Regions from separate parts of the Deinococcus maricopensis DSM 21211 genome, predicted to be linked through region 2. Evidence: riboswitches for the same ligand, from Rfam matches in the RefSeq annotation. Region 2 holds a riboswitch; each other region holds the start of a gene.
The links. Region 2 has a riboswitch for cyclic di-GMP ahead of DEIMA_RS09405 (S8 family peptidase). Riboswitches for the same ligand answer to the same signal wherever they lie in the genome.
Positions count from the first base shown of each region.

Region 1: it holds a riboswitch for cyclic di-GMP, as region 2 does, so the genes downstream of both, DEIMA_RS10965 (hypothetical protein) here and DEIMA_RS09405 (S8 family peptidase) in region 2, are expected to answer to the same signal.
Region 3: it holds a riboswitch for cyclic di-GMP, as region 2 does, so the genes downstream of both, DEIMA_RS01360 (hypothetical protein) here and DEIMA_RS09405 (S8 family peptidase) in region 2, are expected to answer to the same signal.
Region 4: it holds a riboswitch for cyclic di-GMP, as region 2 does, so the genes downstream of both, DEIMA_RS01795 (glycoside hydrolase family 16 protein) here and DEIMA_RS09405 (S8 family peptidase) in region 2, are expected to answer to the same signal.

Region 1 is NC_014958.1:2,349,591-2,354,861, reverse strand. Features, by position in the region: gene DEIMA_RS10975 (carboxypeptidase-like regulatory domain-containing protein) at 1-793, opposite strand, end outside; gene DEIMA_RS10970 (CARDB domain-containing protein) at 854-1,660, opposite strand; gene DEIMA_RS10965 (hypothetical protein) at 1,679-2,167, opposite strand; cyclic di-GMP riboswitch class II at 2,411-2,494, opposite strand; gene DEIMA_RS10960 (valine--tRNA ligase) at 2,621-5,271, opposite strand, start outside.
Region 2 is NC_014958.1:2,007,062-2,012,332, forward strand. Features, by position in the region: gene DEIMA_RS09400 (EAL domain-containing protein) at 1-1,518, opposite strand, end outside; gene DEIMA_RS09405 (S8 family peptidase) at 1,573-2,646, opposite strand; cyclic di-GMP riboswitch class II at 2,687-2,771, opposite strand; gene uvrC (excinuclease ABC subunit UvrC) at 2,920-4,770, shown strand; gene DEIMA_RS09415 (DUF4142 domain-containing protein) at 4,824-5,271, opposite strand, start outside.
Region 3 is NC_014958.1:312,514-317,784, forward strand. Features, by position in the region: gene DEIMA_RS01350 (MFS transporter) at 1-1,280, opposite strand, end outside; gene DEIMA_RS01355 (response regulator) at 1,498-1,923, opposite strand; cyclic di-GMP riboswitch class II at 2,185-2,269, shown strand; gene DEIMA_RS01360 (hypothetical protein) at 2,322-2,825, shown strand; gene DEIMA_RS01365 (hypothetical protein) at 2,911-3,708, shown strand; gene DEIMA_RS01370 (carboxypeptidase-like regulatory domain-containing protein) at 3,716-5,271, shown strand, end outside.
Region 4 is NC_014958.1:417,287-422,557, reverse strand. Features, by position in the region: gene DEIMA_RS01800 (polysaccharide deacetylase family protein) at 1-1,631, shown strand, start outside; cyclic di-GMP riboswitch class I at 1,839-1,914, shown strand; gene DEIMA_RS01795 (glycoside hydrolase family 16 protein) at 1,928-2,677, shown strand; gene DEIMA_RS01790 (glycosyltransferase family 2 protein) at 2,818-4,005, shown strand; gene DEIMA_RS01785 (glycoside hydrolase family 26 protein) at 4,002-4,898, shown strand; gene DEIMA_RS16650 (GGDEF domain-containing response regulator) at 5,102-5,271, shown strand, end outside.

The sequences.
Region 1 (5,271 bases), 340 kb from region 2:
GCGTCCGGCGATCCAGCTGCACGCGGAACTTCAGGCCGCCCGGCAGGGTCCCCGCCCCCGTCACGCGCCCATCCACGCCCCCCGTCCCCCCGCTCACCTCCACCCGCACCGGCAACGTCGCCGCGCCCGACACGCCACGCCGCGTCGGCACGGTCGTCACCGCGCTCGCCGACGCCGTAGCCGCACCCTTCGCGGTCAACTGCACGGCGTGCTGCTCGGTCGCCACGGCGTCCGGAAGGGTCACGCGCACCACCACCTCCACCTGCGCGCCCGGCGCGAGTCGCGCTGTCGACGGCTGAACGTCCAGCAGAGCTCCCAGGTTGCTGAGCGCCCCGAACCGCACGTCCTCCGCGACGTTCCCCTCGTTCGTCACCATGAACCGCGCCGCGTAATCGCCGGCACTCGCGCGTGGCGCGTCCGCCACCACGACTCCGAGTGCCGGTCGACGCGCCACCACCAGCGGAAACGGCACCTCCAGCCCGCCCGCCACCCGCAGCACCCCCGCGTACGTCCCCGCCAGCACCGACCCGGACGGCACCACCACGAACATTCCCGAACGTACCTGACCGCCCTCCACGCGCTCATTGGTGGGCGGCACCAGCATCGTCCACCCTGACGGCAGCACCAGCGTCGGCTCGAACACCTGCGCGTCCGCGCCAGGATTGCGGACCTCGTACCCGACCGTCACCGCTCGCGTCTGCGCAGGTGCGGGCGTGGACGTCCGCACCTCCAGCGCCTGCCCGCGCGCGCCCGGCCCCGCGCACAACAGCGCCGCCAGGAGCGCGCGGCGCACCTGGCGGGACGGACGAAGACGTGTCAGTTCAGGTCGTTCGGGCGGCATCGGCACCCATGGTCACTTCGGGATGTTCAGGTTGTAGCGCACGCCGAAGAGCTTGTTTTCCCCGCCGTCCGCGACCACGAGAATCTGGTAGTCGCCCACCTCCGTGAGGGGCAACTCAATAGCTTCCCGCTCCGACGTGCCCGGGTACAGGCGGCTGCCTTCCACATCCACGCGCCGCACCAGCTTCCCCGCCGCGTACACCTCGGCGTACACGTTCAGGGCCACGTACTGCGTGCCGGTGTTCTCCAGCGTCACGTTCAGCAGGGGCTTCCCGGCGGTCGACTTGTTGATGACGGGATTCTTGAACGCCACCACGGGTTTGGCGTCCGCGCCCACGTTCGTGAGCAGCTGCACCGCGTACCGCGTGACCTGCTTGAAGGTCATACCGCTCGGTAGGGCGCCACTGACGAGCGCGTCGTTCTCGTCGACCGGTTCCACCATCACGAGGTTCCAGTAGCTGCCGGTCTGCGCCACGCGCTCCGGAACGTGGATGGTGTACGGCACTTCCAGCGTGCCGTTCGCCGGCACCACCACGACCTCCTGCCCGAGACTCACCCACGGCCCACTGGAGCGTGGGTGGCTGCCGGGCGCGTCGAACTGACGACCGCCTTCCGGGGAGAAGCGGTAGTCGGTGAGGTACAGGCGCGCCCGCGCGGGCGTACTCGCGGTGTTCTGCAGCAGCAGCGTCCCCTTGATCGTCTCGCCGGGCGCGGCCGTCGCACTTACGAACAGGGGGCTGCCGACGCTGACGCGGGCGCTCGCGGCGGAGCCCAGCAGCGCCGCCAGAGCCAGCAGGGAACGGACACGCAGACGCGCCATCACATCACCCGTCCGGTGTTACTGCCCGACGATCGTCGCGCGGACGATGAAGGACTTCGCGTCGACCTGCGGCGCCTTCAGGTTCGCCACGGCCACCCACTGGAACGGCATCGTCATGGACGTTCCGGCACTCACAGACAGGGTGTTGGCGCCTACGCTGAACGGCGCGATCATCGAGTCGGTCCCGAAATCCATCAACAGGGAGGCCAGACCGGGCACGTCGTACAGGCTGAGGGCCGTGTCGGTGCTGTCATACACGTTGAAGCTCACGGTGCTCTTCATGTTCGTCATGACGCTCAGGGTGTCAGCGGCGTATTTAGGCTTGGACTCCTGCTCGCCCACGGTGAAGTCCGACAGTTGGAACGAGAAGTTGATGGGTTCAGTTCCGAACGCGACTTCAGCAATCTTGGCGATGCCGTACGACACAGTCTGGTCGCTTTTCGAGTCAGCGAGGGCGTTGGGGGCGAGGGTGGCGACGGCGAGGGTCAGCGCGATGAGTTTACGCATGTGCAGGCTCCTGGAAGATGGAAAGGGGAGGGGACCTTGTCGGAGAGAGTCGTGCAGCGACCGCTTGGATCGGCGCTCAAGCGTGGTGCCGGTCTGGTCGCCGTCCGGGTGTGACCCGGGGCAGCCGCCGGAACGTGTGAGCAGCCTGGTCTGAGGGGTGCGCGACGTGTCTCCGGACCTGAGGGCAGTTCGGTTGCATGACGGCGGGGGGTCGGCCATGCAGGCGCGGCGAGCGCGCGGAACTGCGGGGGACGTCGGTCGCACCACTGGCTCGACGCGCAGCAGGTGCCCGGATGCACTGCGCGTTTCCTTGCCTCGTCTGTGAAGAGATTATGAAATTCCGCTGACAGAACCCTTACAAGTGCGGGGCAGGCCCTGTGGTGCGGCAGCCAGGGCTTGACCAGACGAGCGGGGCGATCAGGACTCCTGATCGCCCCGCTCGTCACGCCTACTTCAAGCGAACTGTTGCAGCACCTGCTCCAGTCGTTCCTTCTGCGCAGTGAAGTCCGTCACGCGGCGCCGCTCCTCGTCAATGACGTCCTGCGGCGCGCGCGCCACGAAGCCCTCATTGCTGAGTTTGCCCTGCGCCTGCTGGATCTGCTTGTTCAGCTCCACGAGACGTTTCTGCTGCTTGCCGAGCCAGTCTTGGAGGTCCACGGTCCCCTCCAGGGGCGCGCGCACCGTCACGCCCGCCTCGATGGCGCTCAGCGTGCGGCCCTCCAGGGCGTCCTGGATGTTCACGCGCGCGATGCTTTCCACGACGGCGCGGTTCTCCTGAATGGTGCCCAGCAGTTCGCCTTCCACGACGACGCCCAGGCGGTCCTGCGGGCTGAGGCCCAGTTCGCTCTTGAGGCTGCGCGCGGCGCTCACGGTGGCGCGCAGCGCGGCGAACGCCCGCGTCGCTTCCGCGTCGAACGCGTCCGGGTTGTGTTTCGGCCAGGAGTGCACGGCGAGCTGCCGCTTGTGGTTCAGCGCCTCGTAGATTTCGCTCGTGATGAACGGCATGAACGGGTGCAGGAGCTTCAGGATGCCTTCCAGCACGTCCTTGAGGGTGGCGCGCGTGGCGGCGTTGCGGGCGCGCAGGGCGGGTTTGGCCGCCTCGATGTACCAGTCGCAGAACTCATCCCACGTGAAGGCGTACGCCGTGCGGATGGCCGCGCCGATGTCGAACGCGTCGAGGTGCGCGGTCACTTCGCGGACCGTGTCGTTCAGGCGGCTGCGAATCCAGCGGTCCGCGAGGGTCGCTTCGCCCGCTTCCGGCTCGCCTTCGAGGTTCATGAACGCGAAGCGCGCGGCGTTCCACAGTTTGTTCGCGAAGTTGCGGCCCTGCTCGAAGCGGCGCGGGTCGTGCTTGATGTCCTGCCCGCCCGTGCTGAGGTACGTGAACGCGAAGCGTGCGGCGTCCACGCCGTACTGCTCGAAGAGCTCCAGCGGGTCCACGCCGTTGCCCTTGCTCTTGCTCATCTTCTGGCCCTTCGCGTCCAGGTACAGGCCGTGCAGCATGATGGTGCTGAACGGCGCGCGCCCCGTGAAGTGGTACGCGGCCATCTGCATGCGCGCCACCCAGAAGAACAGGATGTCGTACCCGGTGACGAGCACCTGCGTGGGGTAGAACTTGCGGTAGTCCTCGCTGGCCTCGTCCGGCCAGCCGAGCGTGCTGAACGGCCACAGGTTGCTGCTGAACCACGTGTCGAACACGTCCGGGTCGCGGCGCAGGTTCAGGTGCGCGTAGCGGGGGTCCTGATCGCAGTCGAGGTCCGGGTTCTCCAGGTCCGGCACGTACACGTTTCCGGCGTCGTCGTACCACGCGGGAATGCGGTGCCCCCACCACAACTGGCGGCTGATGTTCCAGTCGCGGATGTTCTCCAGCCAGTCGCGGTTCACTTTGGTGTAGCGGTCCGGGACGAGCTGCATGTCGCCGCGGTCCAGGCCCGCGAGGACGGCGTCCGCCATGGGCTTCATGCGCACGAACCACTGGGTGCTGATGATCGGCTCGACCGGCACCTTGGTGCGTTCGGACAGGCCGATGGCCGTCTGGTGGTCCTTCTCCTCCACGACGGCGCCCGCCTCGTGCAGCGCCGCGATGACCTTCTTGCGCGCGTCGAAGCGCTCCAGGCCGCGGAACGCTTCCGGCACGAGGTCCGAAGTGAGGTGCCCGTTCAGGTCGATGACGCTGGGGCGGGAGAGGCTGTGGCGTTCGCCCACCTCGAAGTCGGTCGGGTCGTGCGCGGGCGTGATCTTCAGGGCGCCCACGCCGAACTCCATCTCGACGGCCTCATCCGCAATGATCGGAATGAACCGGTCCGTGAGGGGGATGCGGGCGCGCTGCCCGACGAGGTGCGCGAAGCGCGCGTCTGTGGGGTGTACGGCAATGGCCTGGTCCGCGAAGATCGTCTCCGGGCGGACCGTGGCGATCAGGATTTCCCCGGCCTCGCCGTTGCTCGCCGCGAGCGTCTGGTCCTCCAGGGCGTACCGGAGGGTGGTCATCTTGCCCTTGCGGACCTCGCGGTCGATTTCGAGGTCGCTGAGCGTCGTCTGGCTGGCCGGGTCCCAGTTCACCATGCGTTCGCCGCGGTACGCGAGGCCCTCGTGGTACAGGCGCACGAACTCGTGCCGCACGGCGCGCGACAGGCCCTCATCCATCGTGAAGCGCTCGCGCGTCCAGTCGGCGCTCACGCCGAGGCGCTGCAGCTGATTCAGGATCGTCCCGCCGGACTCCTGCTTCCACGCCCACACGCGCTCCAGGAACGCGTCGCGGCCCAGGTCGAAGCGGGTCTTGCCTTCAACCTTCAGTTGCCGCTCGACGACCACCTGCGTGCTGATGCCGGCGTGGTCCGTGCCCGGCAGGTACAGCGCCTCGAAGCCCGCCATGCGCTTGTAGCGAATCAGCGTGTCGATAAGGGTGTTGTCGAGCGCGTGCCCGAGGTGGAGGTTCCCGGTGACGTTCGGCGGCGGAATGACGATCGTGAACGGGGGTTTGCTGCTGGTTGCGTCCGCGCGGAACGGCTCCTGCGCCCAGATACGCGCCCATTTCGGCTCGACGCTGGCGGGGTCGAAGGCTTTGCTGAGCGCGGTGTCGTTCGTGTCGGGGATGGGGTGTTCCT
Region 2 (5,271 bases):
GGCGTCGTCGGGGTACACGGCGACGCCGAGGCTGGGGCGGACGTTCAGGTCGTGCGTTTCGAGCGTGAAGGTCGGGTCGAACGCGGCGACGACGCGGCGCGCGGCGTTCAGGACGGCGGCGTCGTCGGGTGTGTCGCGCAGGATCAGCACGAATTCGTCCCCGCCAGTGCGGGCGACCGTGTCGCGCGGGCCGATGACCGGCTCCAGGCGGCGCGCCACCTCGATGAGCAGCAGGTCGCCGATGTGGTGCCCGAGCGTGTCGTTGATGTGCTTGAACTTGTTCAGGTCGATGACACCGAGGGTGAGGCGCTCGCCGTGCGCGCTGGCGTGCTCCACGGCGGTACGGTAACGGTCGGCGAGCAGCAGGCGGTTCGGGAGGCCGGTGAGGGCGTCGTACAGCGCCTGACGTTCGAGTTCCACGAGGCGTTCGCGCGTTTCACGCTCGGCCTTCTCTTTCGCTTCGCGTTCCGCGTCGTACTTGCGGCGCTGCGCGTCGAGGTCCTGGCGGGCGCGTTCCAGTTCGTACTGCGTGGTGAGTTGACGCGTCTGACGGTCCGCTTCGGCGCGCAGGACGTCCGCTTCGGCGGTGTGCGCGCGGCGCGCGACGGTGTACGCGCGCGCGTGCGCGCCCTCCTGGGCGTGCGCGGTGGCGAGCAGGTCGAGGAGTTTCGCGCGGGTGCGGTGCCGTCCGGCGTCCTCGGCGAGGATGATGGCGTCTTCCAGCGCGGCGCGCGCCTCGGCGGGCGCGCCGCGCTTCAGGTGCGCCTGCGCCTGACTGGTGATGATGGCGAGCTGCGCGTCGAGGTCCTCGCCGGCGCGGGCGAGCGGCAGGGCGCGGTCGTACGCGCGCAGGGCCTCGTCGGTGTCGCCCTCGTCGGCGTGCAGCTGGCCGAGCATGTGTAGGGCCGCGCCGGCGGGGGCGCTGCGGTCCCCGGCGAGGGCGAGGGCGCGGTCCAGCAGGCGCCGCGCGTGGTGGTAGCGGCCGTGCTTGCGCTGGAAGTCGCCGTAGTTCATGGAGAAGATCATTTCGCCGTCCGCGTGCCCGTTGGCGCGCGCGAGGTCGAGGGCCTGGCGGTAGTGCGCCTCGGCCGGTTCGGGCTGCTGGAGTTCCTCGTACACGCGGGCGAGGTTCGCGGCGACGTTGCTGGCGCGCACCGGGTCGTCGTGGCCCTGCAGGGTGGTGGACGCCGCGAGCAGGTGCTCGAGGGCGGTGTTGTAGTTGCCGAGGTCGGTGTAGAGCGCGCCGAGGTTGCACAGCACGGCGGCCTGCCCGGCGGCGTTGCCGACCTGGCGGTGCAGGTCGTGCGCCTCGCGGAGGCGCACGAGGGCGGCGTGACTGTCGCCGCGCGCGTGCTCGAGGCCGGCGAGGCCGTTGAGGGCATCCGCGAGCAGACGGCCGTCGCGGGCGTCGCGGGCGAGGGCGGCGGCCTGCTCGAACAGCAGCGTGGCGCGTTCGTCGTCCACGCCGCGGTACGAACGCGCTTGCTGCAGGATGTGCGGAATGGACGGGGAGGTCATCGGGCCCTTTCGGCGGAGGCGCGCCCGGCGGGCGCGCGCCGCGCCGGGGTCCGGTCAGTGCAGGTTGGAGAGCAGGGTGGCGGCGTCGAGCAGGCCGTCCCGGGTGGCGTCCTTGAGTTCGTCGGCGAGGTCGGCGGGGCGCGCGCCCTGCCCGAGCGCCAGTGCGAGCGTACCACTCACGAGCGGCGCGCTGAAGCTGGTGCCGGTGGCGTGCACGGCGCGCCCGTCCGGGTACGCGGCGGTGAGGGCCACGCCGGGGGCGTTCACTTCGCTGCCGCGGTTCGTCCAGGCGGTGAGGGTGCCGGCGTTGTCGGTGCCGCTGACGCTCAGCGCGCGCTCGCCGGCCGGGTCGGGCTGGGCCATCTGCACGGCAGGCGCTTCGGGGCGGGGCGCGCCGGTGTTGCCGGCGCTGCCGACGACCAGGACGCCGCGGCGGGTGACGTCCACGATGGCGGCGCGGACACCGCCGTTGGGGGCGGCGCCGCTGACGCTGAGGTTGATGATGTTCGCGCCGCGGTCGGCGGCGTCGCGGATCGCGCGGGCGACGTCCGCTTCGCTGCCGCTGCCGTCCGGGCCGATGACGCGCATGGACAGGAGTTTCGCGTCGGGCGCGACTTGCAGGACCATGCTGGCGACGGCGGTGCCGTGCCCGTACGCGGGGTCGCCGTCGCGGCCGCCTTCCGCGCCGTCGTCGAGGTCGCGGAGGTAGTCGTGGCCGCCGGTGACGCTGCCGCGCAGGACGGGGTGGTCGGCGTCGACGCCGGTGTCGATGATGGCGACGGTGACGCCGGCGCCGAGGCGGGGGGCGCGGGCCTGCGCGCGGTCCAGGCCGATCAGGCGGAAGGCGGCGGTGTTGTCGGGAGCGGGTTGGAAGGTGCCGTCGCTCCACATGCGCTGCCCATCGCTCCACATGCGCTGGCCGTCGCTCCACATGCGGAAGCTGTCACTCCACATGCGCTGGCCGTCGCTCCAGATGCGCTGGCCGTTGGTGGTGCTGGCGGCGCTGAGGTGCGCGCCGGCGGTGGGTTGGAAGGCCGCGCCGTACAGGGTGCCGTCGGCGGGCGTGGTGGGTTGACTGCACGCGGCCAGGCTGACCGCGAGCGTCAGGAACAGAATCGTCTGGCGCACGTCTTTCTCCTTGTCTGGTCTGCCGCGCGGGGGCGGGCAGGGAACCAATAGTCGGTCGCACCACTGGCTCTGCGCGTCCCAGGTGCCCGAGTACGGGAGCGCGCGTCGCAGCCTCTACCAGTCAGACTGAGTGTCTGTGCTGATGCGCCCAGCATGACAAAAACCTCACGCGCGCACCATGAAAAATCCCGCGCTTGAGCGGGGCACGGTTCGTGAGGGGGAATGTTGTGTCTTCTAACCGTCATCGTTACGTTCTGGGCGTACACTGAAGCAATGCAGTTCGAGGAATTGCCAGTCCTGCCCACGCAGAGCGGCGTCTACATCTTCCGCAGCGTCAGCGGCACGCCGATCTATATCGGCAAAGCCAAGAACCTGCGTGCACGCGTCACGCAGCACTTCAAGGCCGGCGGGAAGAGTGGCAAATTCACCCGCGAGGCCGCCAGCCTGGAATTCATCACGGCGCGCAACGAGGTGGAAGCGCTCGTCCTCGAAGCGAACCTCATCAAACAGCATCGCCCGCACTACAACGTGCTGCTCAAGGACGACAAGCACTACCCGTTCCTGAAGCTCACCAGTGAGGAATTCCCGATGCTGATCGTCACGCGGCGCGTCCTGAAGGACGGCGGCAGCTACTACGGCCCGTACCCGGACGCGTCCGCCGTGCGCCGCGTGAAGAACCTCGTCGACACCATGTTCCCGCTGCGCAAGAACAGCGGCATCCCCCTCCAGAAAAAACCCCGCCCGTGCCTGAACTTCCACATGGGCCGCTGCCTCGGCCCGTGCGTGGACGCCGCCGACCGCGCCGAGTACGCCCGCGCCGTCGACGACGTCAAGGCCCTCCTGGAAGGCCGCGCGGGCAGCGTCGTCACGGGCCTCAAGGAGCGCATGCGCGACGCCGCGCTGAAACAGGACTTCGAACTCGCCGCGCGCCTCCGCGACCGCGTGCAGGCCGTCGAGAAGCTGTTCGGCACCGAGCAGCACGCGTTCGTGTCCGACGAAACCGACCTGGACTTCCTGGGCCTCGCCGTCGCCGGCGAGTACGCGATGGTGCAGCTGTTCCGCATGCGCGGTGGCCGCGTCGTCGGCCGCGACAAACGCTTCCTCACGAACGCCGGCGACAGCGAACGTGGCGAGGTGCTCGGCGCGTTCGTGCAGGACTACTACACGCAGGCCACGCACGTTCCGCCGCTCGTGCTGATTCCCGAGGAGTTCGAGGACGCCGCCCTGTGGAGCGAATTCCTCTCGCAGAAAGCCGGACGCAAGGTGGAGTTGCGCACGCCGCACCGCGGCGACAAGGTGGACCTGATCGAGATGGCGCAGCGCAACGCACAGAACGGCCTGGAATCCGAGATGCTGCTGCTCGAGAAGCGCGGCGACCACCCGGGCCTGGAAGCCCTGAAGGAAGTGCTGGCCCTGCCGGAACGCCCGTGGCGCATCGAAGGGTACGACAACAGCAACCTGTTCGGCACGAACATCGTGTCCGGCATGGTGGTGTTCGAAGGCGGACGCGCCCGCAAAGGCGAGCACCGCCGCTTCAAGGTGCGCGGCCTTGACCACCCCGACGACTACGCCGCCATGCGGCAGACCGTGCACCGCCGCTTCAGCGGCAGCCTTTCCGACAAACTCCCCCTCCCGGACCTGATCCTGATCGACGGTGGGCGCGGGCAGGTGAACGCCGCCCTCGACGCGCTGCGCGAACTGAACCTGCACATTCCCCTGGTGGGCCTCGCGAAACGCGAGGAGCGCATCGTGCTGCCCAGCATCTACGGCGCGCAGTGGTGGTTGGACACCGGCACGGAAGTCGGCCGGAACCGCGAGCTGCTGCTGCCGGAAACGCACCCGGCGCTGCGCACCCTGATCGGCGTGCGCGACGAGGTGCACCACTACGCCATCACGTACCACCGCAAACTCCGCGGCGAAGGGATGCTGCGCAGCGTCTTCGACGACCTGCCCGGCATCGGTCAGAAACGCCAGGACGCGCTGCTGGAACACTTCAGCAGCCTGGAGGACCTCGCGAGCGCCAGCGTCGAGGACATCGCGCGCGTGCCCGGCATGAACGCCCGCGCCGCGCAGGCCGTCAAGGCGTTCCTGCAGGCTCGCGAACAGAACAGCGCGCCCGCCTGAGCCCCCACACAGGAACGGCCCGGAGCTGGCCGGGCCGTTCCTGTGACTGCCCTTCAGGGCGTGGCGGGGGCCGCCGTCGCGCCCGGCAGGGTGCGCGCGTGCTCCAGGTGCTGCTGGATGATCGGCACCTGCGCCTGCGCGTACGCGCGCACGTCCGCGTCCTTGCCGGCGGTCAGTTCGTTCTGCTGCACGCTGAGGTTCAGCTGGTGGCTGACAACCTGCTCCTGCGCGTACGCCGCGTCGAACGCCGCGCCGGTCAGGCCGGACAGCGACGTCACTTTCAACTGCAGTTCCGGCGGCAGCTGCGTGGGGAGCGGCACACCGCGCGCCGCCGCCAGGGCCGTGAGCTGGTTCTGCGCGGTCGTGTGATCCGCGATCATCTGCTGCGCGAAAGCGCGCACCGCGTCCGAGGTGGAGTTCTTGAGCGCCACTTGCGACGACTGAATCTCAAACAGGTTCCCACCCGCCGCCGCCTGCATGTACAGGCCGTCCACCGTCGTG
Region 3 (5,271 bases), 1.7 Mb from region 2:
GCGAACGCCCCCAGAAACGCATGCGGCAGCGGCGTGACGCGCGCGATCAGCGCGCCCGCGAGGCCCGCGCTGATCGCGCTCATCAGCACCTCGATGTTCGCGAGCTGCCCGCTGAGCGTGCCCGCCTGACGGTCATCGACGCTCGACAGCGCCAGCAGGCTGTTGCTGTTGTACCCGACCCCCATGCCCAGGCCCGACAGCAGCCACCCCACGTACGCGGCGCTCACCGGGAGCGGGCCGAGCACGCCGAGCGTCGTGATGACGAGCGCGACCGTCACGAGACCCATGCCGGCGCGAATGCGCAGTGGACGGCTCGGCGCGCCGAACCGCGCCTCCAGCCGGGACTGCACGAGCGACCCCAGCGACCACGTCACGCCCCCGACGCTCAGCAGCCACCCGGCCTGCGTGAGCGTCAGGCCGCGCAGCTCATGCAGCGCGAGCGGCAGGGTGGCGTTCGCGCCGAGCACCGCGAACGCCGCGAACCCGCGCACCATCAGCGCCGCCGGCAGGCCCGGCGCGAACCGCCACAGCCCACGCGGGAACAGGTGCCGCGTGGCGACCAGCACGCCGACCGCGCCGAGTGCCAGGAGCGCCCATGCGTACGCGCCGGGCGTGCGCAGGCCCTCGATGAGCGCGCCCGCGCCCACCACGAGGAGCAGCGCCATGCCCACCCCCGCACCGCTCGCCCCCCGGTCCGCGTCCGGCACCGTCCCACGCAGCGGCAGGACGCACAGCGGCCCGACCAGCAGCATGACGGGCGCGAGCCCCCAAAACACCGCGCGCCACGTCAGGGTGTCCGCCAGGAGGCTCGCGAGGAGCGGCCCCACCAGGGCCGGCAGCAGCCACGCGCTCGACACGGCCGCGAGCATCCGCGCGCGCGCCTGCTCGGGGTACCGCGCGCGAATCACCGCGAACGGCAGGGCGCCCAGCCCCCCCGCGCCGAGGCCCTGCACAGCGCGGCCCAGCACGAACACCGCCATGCTGGGCGCGAACCCTGCGACGACCAGTCCGGCGGTGAACACCAGCACGCCCGCACCCGCCGCGACCGCCGGCCCGCGCCGATCCGTGAGCGTCCCCGAGATGACGGCCCCGAACAGGCTGGTGAGCAGGAACGCGCCGGACGCCCAGCCGTACAACGCGAGCCCGTGCAAGTCGTCGGCGACGCGTGGCAGGACGGTGGCGACCGCCATGGACTCGAACGCGACCGCCACGATGGTCAGCAGCAACCCGACGGTCAGGGTGCGGGGCGGCGCAGAGGTGGACGAAGGCAGTGCGGTCACGCGCTTATGCTGCCACGCGCACGGTCACGGCGGGACGCCGAAGGCTACGGGAACCTCACGCTGCTCCTGGAGAACAGCCCGGCCGAGGCCCACACCCGCGACGCGTCGGGCGCGGCGGCGCCTCTGCCCCGACGCTCAGGCCACCCATCGCGGGCGTGGCCCCCACAAGCGCCACACCAGTGGGAGGCTACGCCTCCGACAGCCTCCAGCCGGGCACTCAGACGCTGGCGAGGGCGCGGGGCAGCGTGACGGTGTGGCACCAGTACGTGCAGAGGTGCCGGACGAACATGGTGAGTTCCTCGGGCGTGCTGGGCTTCACGGCGTACGCGTTCGCCTGCAGGTCATAGGCCCGCTGAATATCCGCAGGCTCCTCCGACGCGGCGAACACGATGACCGGCATCAGGCGCCACAGTGGGTGCGTCTTGAGGTGCTCGAGCACTTCGAAACCGTCGAAACCGGGCACGTTGAGGTTCAGCAGAATCAAGTGGGGCGCCTCGCCCGGCATGGCATGCTGGCGGATGTACGCCAGCGCCTCGGCCCCATCAGGAACGGCGTCCATGCTCACGGCAATGCCTGACTGATTAAACGCCTCCTGAAGAAGCGCAACGTCGGCAGGATGGTCCTCGATCACGAGGACACGCATGGGGCTGTGCACCCCTTCATTGTTGCACAGCCGATCATCATCACCGCCAAACGAGGGTCGGTGTCCCCCACCTGGGGGCAACGCCTGGCCCGCACGCCAGAAATGCCCAAAACCACACACGCGGGCGCGAATTCAGCGGCCTCCCTGGGTGCGTGGAAGGGCCTGATTTCGGTTTTTCGTGGCCAGCACACCGGCGGGCGTTCTGTCAGGTTTTTGTAGGAGCCGCCCGGTAAACTTAACTCAGTTCTGCTCAGACAACCTCTGGCGAACAGATGCAAAGATCCTCGTCCCGTAATTCGGGCACCTCAGGCGAGGGGAGCAAGTGGTGCGACCGGCTCTTCGTTTCCAGTCTTCTTTCCAGGAATGCCGCCTTTATGGCGAGCATCAAGGGGTTTCTCATGCGTAAATTCACCACGGTTCTGACGGCACTGGTTCTGGCTTCCTGCACGGGCGCGCTCGCCGCCGCCACCGGCACCAGCTCGGTCACCGCGATCAACAGCGCCAGCGACGAACTGAGCGTCAACGGCAACATGAATGTCAACTTCACGAACGGTGACTTCGGCGTGACGTACAAGAATGCGGGATTTTCGACGCTCACGTACAGCACCCACGACAACAGCAGTACCGGAAACCGCCTCATCACTGTGGGCCTTGCGGTTAACGACGCTTCGGCACTTCCGGAGGGCGTCACCCTTAAACTGACCCCTACCGTACCCGATGGCAACGGCGTTGGCACCCCGGTCAATTTCAGCGGCAGCAACGGCACCGCGGTCTCGCTGATCACGGACATCCCGCAGTTCCTCGCAGGCGCTACGGCGAACGTCGCCTACTCGATGGCCGCCACCAAAGGCTTCAACAACTTCAGCGGCACGCTGACGTACACCATCGGCCTGAGCTTCTAAGCCACGTTATCTTCCCGTCCGTCCCGGACGTTCATTCCCGCACAGGTGAGGCACGCCTCGCCTGTGCGCCCTGTTGAGGTGAGCCATGCGTAACGCCCTTCGGTTCGTTCTGCCCGCCCTGCTGCTGACCCTGCCGTGCGCCGCGCGCGCGCAGGTGCAGGTGGCGGGCGCGCTCGTTCAGGAATACACGGTCACGCCCGGCCAGAACACGCTGGAAGGCGTACTGACGCTCAGCAACGCGGGCGACGCGCCCGAACGGGTGAGCGTGACCCTCAGTGATGTCCGTTCCGACCCGCAGGCGGGCGTGGTGTACCCGAAGGCGGGGACGCTGCCGCGCAGCGTCGCGGCGTGGGTGGAGTTGCCGGGCAGCGCCGTGACGGTGCCGGCGCACGGGAAACTGGCGGTGCCGTACCGCGTGAAGGTCCCGCAGAACGTCGGCCCTGGGACGTACTGGAGTGCATTCCTCGTGCGGCCCGCGACCACGTCTGCCGCGCCGGTGGCGGGCGCGGGCGGGTCGGTGCGGTTGCAGCAGGTGACGCAGTACGCCGTGCAGGTCGTCGTGAACGTGCCGGGCGGTGCGGTGCACCTGAAGTTCCTGAACCCGGCGCTGGCGCGCGCTGCGGGTGGGGCCGTGCTGAACGTCGACCTCACGAACACCGGGGAGCGGCTGTCGACGCCAGTGACGCGCGCGGAGGTGTACGACGCGTCAGGCGCGCTCGTGCTGAAACTGGCCGGGCGTGAACGGCGCGTGTTTCCCGGCCTGAGCGTGCGCGAGACATACCAGATCAGCGGCCTGAAGCCCGGGCGGTACCAGGTGCTGGTGATCGCGGATGACGGGAACAATGACGTGGTGGGCGCGCGGTACAACATCACGGTGGAGTGAGGTGCGGGTGCGCCTCCTGACCCTGAGTGGCCTGCTGCTGATGTCCGGCGCGGGCGCTCTTGGCGTGCACGCGCCCGCGGCGCCCGTGAGTGCGGACGCGCGGGTGCCGGTAACAGTGCCAGTCACGCTCACGAACGCGGCGGACGCGCCGGACACGGACGCGCTGACGCTCAGCCTTCCGGACGGGTGGCGGTTGCTGGCGGGCGAGACGACGTTCAGGCTCGCGCCGCACGAGTCGCACGTGGAGCTGCTGACGCTGCTGCCGCCGTCGACGCTGCCAGCGGGGGACGCGCAGGTGCTGGTTCGTACGCGGGACGCCGCCGCGACGCTGCGCTTCACGGTGGCGCCCACCCGCCGGGTCCGCGCCGTGACGACGACCGCGCCGACGTTCGACGTGCGCGGCGCGTATGACGTGCAGTGGCGCGTCACGAACGGCGGGAACGTCACCGAGGCGTTGCAGTTCGCGGCGCGCGCGGACGTGGACGCGGACGTGCAGGTGACGCCGGCGGCGGCCACCCTGAGGGCCGGAGAGACGCTGGAGGTGCGCGCGCACGTGACGCCGCGTCACGTGGTGCGCCTGCAGGATGCCGGGGTGCGCTTGGAGGTGCGGGCGGACGGCCTGGCCCCGGCGCGCGCGACGGCGACGACCACGCTCATCCCGACGGTAACGCCGCTGGATCAGCAGTATCACGTGTTCCCGTTGACCCTCACGGTCGGTGGGGCGCTGGGCACGTCGGGCTCCGCGGCGGACTTCACGTTGCATGGGCGGGGCGCGCCGGTGCAGGGCGACCCGGGCACCCTGGACGTGCTGGCGACCCGGCAGGGGTTCACGGTGACGTACGTCCGCCCGGAGATGACGTGGGCGGCCGGGCAGGTGACGGGCGGCGCGGCGCCGCTCGATACGGTGAGCGCCGTGGGCGTGAAGGCCGCGCTGCACCGCGCGGCGCTGGACGTGGAGGGCCTGGCGGGTCTCACGGCGCGCGGGGAGGCGGCGGCGGCGCTGAGCGCGACGCTGCCGTTCGCGCAGGGGAACGTGCAGTTCGGCGTGTCGCGCGTGGGCGAACGTACCGTGGTGGGCGGCGGCGGGCGGTGGGCCGGGCAGGCGGACGGCTGGGCCGCGCAGCTGGAGGCGGGCGCGGCCGTGAACGTCACGGGCGGCGGGGCGACCGTGCGCGCGAACGGCCGCGTGAGCGTCGGGGCGACGGAGTTCACGGGGGCGTTCGCGCGCACCACGCCCGGCTGGCGAGACACGCCGCGGACGACCCAGAGCGCCGCGCTGAGCGTGAGCGGGAAGGTCGGCGACGCCTTCACGTACACCGTGGGGGGCGCCGTGAGTGGCGAGACGTGGCAGCGGTACAACGTGCGCGCCGCGGCGACGCTCAAGCAGCCGTTCGGGACGTTGGGCGCGCAGATGCAGGCGACGAACACCACGCGGTCCGTGACGGGCACGCTCACGCAGAAAGCGTTCGGCTGGCCGCTCACGCACCGGGTGAACTGGACGGCAGACTTGGGGACGGGCGCGACGAGCGCGCAGTACGCGCTGAGCACGCAGGTGCGGGCGGG
Region 4 (5,271 bases), 1.6 Mb from region 2:
CTTGTCGCCCGCTCCTTATCACCCTTACGGCGCTGCTGAGCGCCTGTACGACCGCTCCTGTCCGTCCCACCACACCGGACACCCCCGAGACCCTCACGCAACTCGGCACGTTCAACGCGACTTTCAGTAACCCGCTGGGTGGCCCCGTCGGTGCGCGTCAGCTCGCCGCCAGCGTCGCCCTCGACCCGGCGGCCCCCACCGGCGCGGTGCGCGTCCGCACGGCCGGTACCGGCACGTACGACGATGAGCGCAGCAACCGCCGGTACCTGTGGGGCGTGTTCGAGGTCACGAACACGTCAGCGACCACCCTGACGAACCTCACCATGGTCGCCTACAGCAAGGCGAACGGCAGTATCGGCGGCACGGCCATCACGCGCCTGCAGGACGCGCAGGGCCGACCGTACCTGAACGAGCGCGTCGCGCAGAACATCCGCCCGGGCGACCACCTGAACGTCCTCAGCAGCTACGCCTTCCAGGGCCTCGCGGCGGCTGAAGCGCAGCGTCTGGAAAACAGCGCCAAAGCCAGCGGCACCCTCGCGGCCGGCGATGACGTCCTCGAGTACGGGTTCACGGTCATCAACCCGCGCGACGGCAGCCAGGTGCTGCGCCCCGGCGAAACGGGCACGCTGGTCCTCGCCACGAAACTCCCGCTGCTCGCCGGGAACGCCCCGCAGAAGTTCAACATGAGCCTGCTGCTCAGCACCGGCGGCGCCCGCCGCGTCACCCGCAACGTTGGCGAAAGCAACGACAGCGTGGCCCTGCGTGCGCGTCTCAGCGGCGCCCGCGAGATCGCGTACATCGGCCCGGACGCGGCCACCGCCCCCAGGGGGTTCACGACGGTGCGCCTCCCGAACCTCCGTCTCACAACCGGCGACCACCCCACGTACCTGCTCGATCAGGAAGGCCCACTCAGCAGCTGCGTGCAGGGGGTCAGCCCGAACAGCCTGCGGCGGCTGAACGCTGCCGGGCCCCTCGTCACGTTCCTCAGTGATGACGGCACGGCCGCGGACCACTCGCGCCTGCTGCCCCTGTTCAGGCAGAAGGGCGTCGTGGCGACCGCCGCCATCGAGAGCCGCAACATGCTGTCCGGCGACCCGTACTTCGCCACGCCCGAGCAGGTGCGGGACCTGCAGCGCGCCGGGTGGGAAATCGCCAGCCACACCCGCACGCACCCCGACCTCGTGACGCTCAGCGACGCGGATCTCGACGCGGAAATTCAGGGGTCCAGGCAGGACCTGGAGGAGCAGGGGTTCACGGTGAACACCTTCGTGTACCCGTATGGCAGTCAGAACGCGACCGTGCGGGAAAAGGTCTGCCAGACGTACCGCACGGCATTCATCGACCGTGGCGGCGTGAATGACACGCCACTCGACACGAACTACCAGATTCGCCGCGTCGCGTTCGGGTCCTGGACGGACGCCGGGCAGAACACCATGGCCGCGTACCGCGCCGCCATCGACGACGCTGTGGCCCGCCGCGGGTGGCTGGTGTTCATGCTGCACCCCGGCAACCGCGAGCAGCATGATGAGCAGCAGCAGCAGTACCTGGCGCAGACCATCGATTACCTGCGCGAGCAGGGCGTGCCCATCGTGACGGCGGCAGACGCCCTGGCGCGTCTCGGCCTCAGGTAGGCGCAGCGTTCAGAGCGGCCCCGGTTCTTCCGGGGCCGCTCCTTGTCGTTTCGGTGAATCCCACGGTCAGCGTTCCGGCGCGTGGGGTGGAGAGCTGTGGGTCGCGCACACCAAGGCGAAGGGTTCCTTGGCGTGCGTGTGAGTTTTCCCCTTGGAGAGCCTGAAGTTTTCCTTTATGTTGAGGGTAGTTTTCGGACCACAGGCATCCACACGAACAGGCAACCCCGTCGCAAGGCGGTGACGCAAAGCCAACGGGACCCACGCGGTCGGCCGGGCTACCGAAAGGGAGACGCTCCGTGCGCCGAATCATCCTCGCTGTCCTGGCCCTGCTGCCGCTCGCCGGTACCTCACGCGCCAACCCCACGCAGGCGGCGGGCTGGACAGATCAGTTTGAGCAGCTGGACCGCGCCCGGTGGGCCGCGTCGGACTGGAACGGCTTCTGGCAGGGCCGTGGGCTCGCTGGTCGTTTTGATCCGGCGCTCGCGTACGCGGACGGCGCCGGCAACCTCGTGCTCGAGATGAACGTGGACCGTTGTGGGAGCGGCTGGTGCGCGCGCGCTGCCGAGCTCAGCACGAAGGAGCGCTACGGGTACGGCCGGTACGAGGTGCGCATGCGGGCCGCCAGTGACAGCGCGTCCGCGAAGCGGGCGGGGCAGGCGCACGCGGGGAACATCAGCGCGGCGTTCAGTTACTACGACGACAGCCGCACGGAGATCGACGTGGAGATCGAGGGGCACCGCATCGCGGACGCGAACTTCACGGCGTGGCGTGGACGGCAGGACAAGGACTGGAAGCTGGCGAAAGGCGCGGCCGGTGGTTCGCTCGCGGCGCAGTTCCATACGTACGCGTGGGAGTGGACGCCTGGGTCGCTGCGGTTTTTCGTGGATGGCCGGGAGCAGTTCCTGACGCGGAAGACGGTTCCGCAGGACGCTGCGCACCTGATCCTGAATGTCTGGCCGACGAACGATCCCGGATGGGGCGGGGCGGTGCAGAGCGGGCGGCTGTACATGCTCGTCGATTACGTGAAGTTCACGCCTGCGCTTTGAGGGCGGCACTTGAGACCCTGCTCATGGGATGTAGGATTTTTCACATGTATGTGAAAAATTGAGGAAAAATCCGCAAATTAGTAACGTGAGTGAATGTGGCGCGCATGAGCCGCGCCCGCCCACGCGCTCTCCTAAAACGCATGGTCTGGATCGCCCTCATTGCCGTGCTTTTCCTCGTGCGCATGCTGCTAACCGCCGCCCTCGCCTGCTGCCATGCCCGCACTGCCCCACGCGCCCTCCCCCGCAACGGCGCCGTCAGCGTCCTGATCGCCGCGTATAACGAGGAAGTCGGCATCGAGCGCACCATCGAATCCGTCCTCGCGCAACGCATCAAACGTCTGCAGGTCATCGTCGTCGACGACGGCAGCAGCGACAACACCGCCGCCATCGTGGCCCGCATCGCCCACCGGGACCGCCGCGTCAAACTCATCCAGCAGAGCAACGCCGGCAAGGCTGCCGCCCTCAACACCGCCATGCCGCACATCCAGTACCCCGTCGCGGTGTCCGTCGATGCCGATTCCGTCCTCGCGCCCGGCGCGCTGGCCGCGCTCGCCGCGCACTTCAAGGACCCCCGCGTGGGCGCCGTGTCCGGCGACGTCCGCGTCGCCGGACGCCGCAGCTGGCTCACCACCTTCCAGGCGCTGGAGTACCTGGTCGGGCAGCACCTCGACAAGCGTGCCCAGCAGCTGCTGGGCGCCATCACGGTCGTGCCCGGCGCGGCCGGCGCGTTCCGCACGGCCCTGCTGCGCGACGTGGGCGGCTACAGCACCGACACGGTCACCGAGGACATGGACCTGACCATTCAGATCGCCGCGCGCGGCTACCGCGTGCACTTCGAGCCGCGCGCGTGCAGCTACACCGAGCCGCCCGCCGACCTGCACGACCTGTGGCGTCAGCGCCTGCGCTGGATGTTCGGCACGTGGCAGGTGCTCGGCAAGCACCGCCACCTGATGTTCCGCCGCCGCGCCGGCACGCTCGGCCTGCTCGGCCTGCCGTACGTCCTGCTGTTCGGCATCGGCGGCGGCCTGCTCGCCCCACTGCTCGACTTCACGCTCGTCGCGTTCATTCTCAGCGCGGGCGCCGCCCTCAGCTGGCTCGAGCCGCTGCTCACCACGCTCGGCGCGGAACTCGCCGCGACGTCCCTCGCGGTGCTGCTCGGACGGGACCGCTGGCAGAACCTCGCGCTGGTGTGGCCACAACGCTTGTTCATCCGCGCGTTTGGTGCGATGGTGATCGCTGTGACCCTGTACCGTTACCTGCGCGGCTCCGTCGTCCACTGGGACAAACTCAAGCGCCACGGGGTGCAGCTCGAGGGGAGCCGCGCTTGAGGCGGACCCCCCTCGCGGCCCTGCTGCTCGCCGGCGTCAGCTTCACCACAGCTGGCGCCGCGCCGTGTGGGGTGTTCGGCGTCACCATCCCCCGCGACGGCCGAACGCTCGGCGCGCTCGAACGTAAACTCGGCTGCACCTTCACGGCCGTGCGCTGGTTCCAGGACTGGCGCGAGCCGTTCGACCTGCCGTACGCGCGCGCGCTCACGCGCGAACGCCGCGCGCTCGAGGTGTCGTGGCAACCGCGCATCCTCAGGGGCGGCGCGTACGTGGGCGTGCCGTACCGCAGCATCGCCGCCGGCGAGCACGACGCGTACGTGCGCGCGTTCGCCCGCGCCGTCCGCACGCTCGGTCGGCCCGTCAGCATCACGTTCGCGCCGGAAATGAACGGCGACTGGGGCGCGTACCAGCTGGGCCAGAAGAACACCCCGCAGGACTTCGTGCGCGCGTGGCGTCACCTGCACGACGTGTTCCGGCAGGAGCGCGCGAACGTCCGGTGGGTGTGGACGCCGAACATCCTTTACCCCACGGCGCGCGCGTCGTACCGGGCGCTGTACCCCGGTGACGCGTACGTCGACGAGGTCGGCCTGGACGGTTACAACTGGGGCACGACCAACCCGTGGAACCGCTGGCTGACCTTCGAGCAGACGTTCGCGCCGTCCATTCGCGCGGTGGCGGCCCTCACGCGCAAACCCATTCAGCTGGGGGAGGTGTCGAGCGCCGAGCGGGGCGGCAGCAAGGCCGGGTGGATTCGGGACCTGTGCCGCACCCTGCCGAAGTACCCGCAGGTGAAGCGGCTGTTCTGGTTTCACATCCGGGACCAGAACGTCGATTGGCGCCTCTCAACGAGTCAGGCGGCGCTGGACGCCTTCAAATCCTGCGTTCGGCGGTGAGCACGCGAGGACCGGGCGCCGCGTGCGGTGAGAAGGATGGGAACCGAGTATTAAAAATCCGATTTACTCTGTAAAGTACCCCCTCTATCATCAGGGGACCGTGAGACCCTGTCCCCCCGCCCACGCCTTCCCCCACGCGCCGGGCACGCGCACGCACGGCCTTGGCTAGGCTTCGCCAGAGCGTTCCGCCGTCCGGGCATACCGTGCTGGTCGTCGACGACGACGATGTGCTGCGGCAGACCATCGTGCGCCTTCTGGAAGGCAACGGGCACACGGTCCTCAGCGCCGAGAATGGCCAGACCGCTGTGGACCTCTGCCGTCAGCACGACGTGCACCTGATGCTGCTCGACTACTTCATGCCCGGCATGACCGG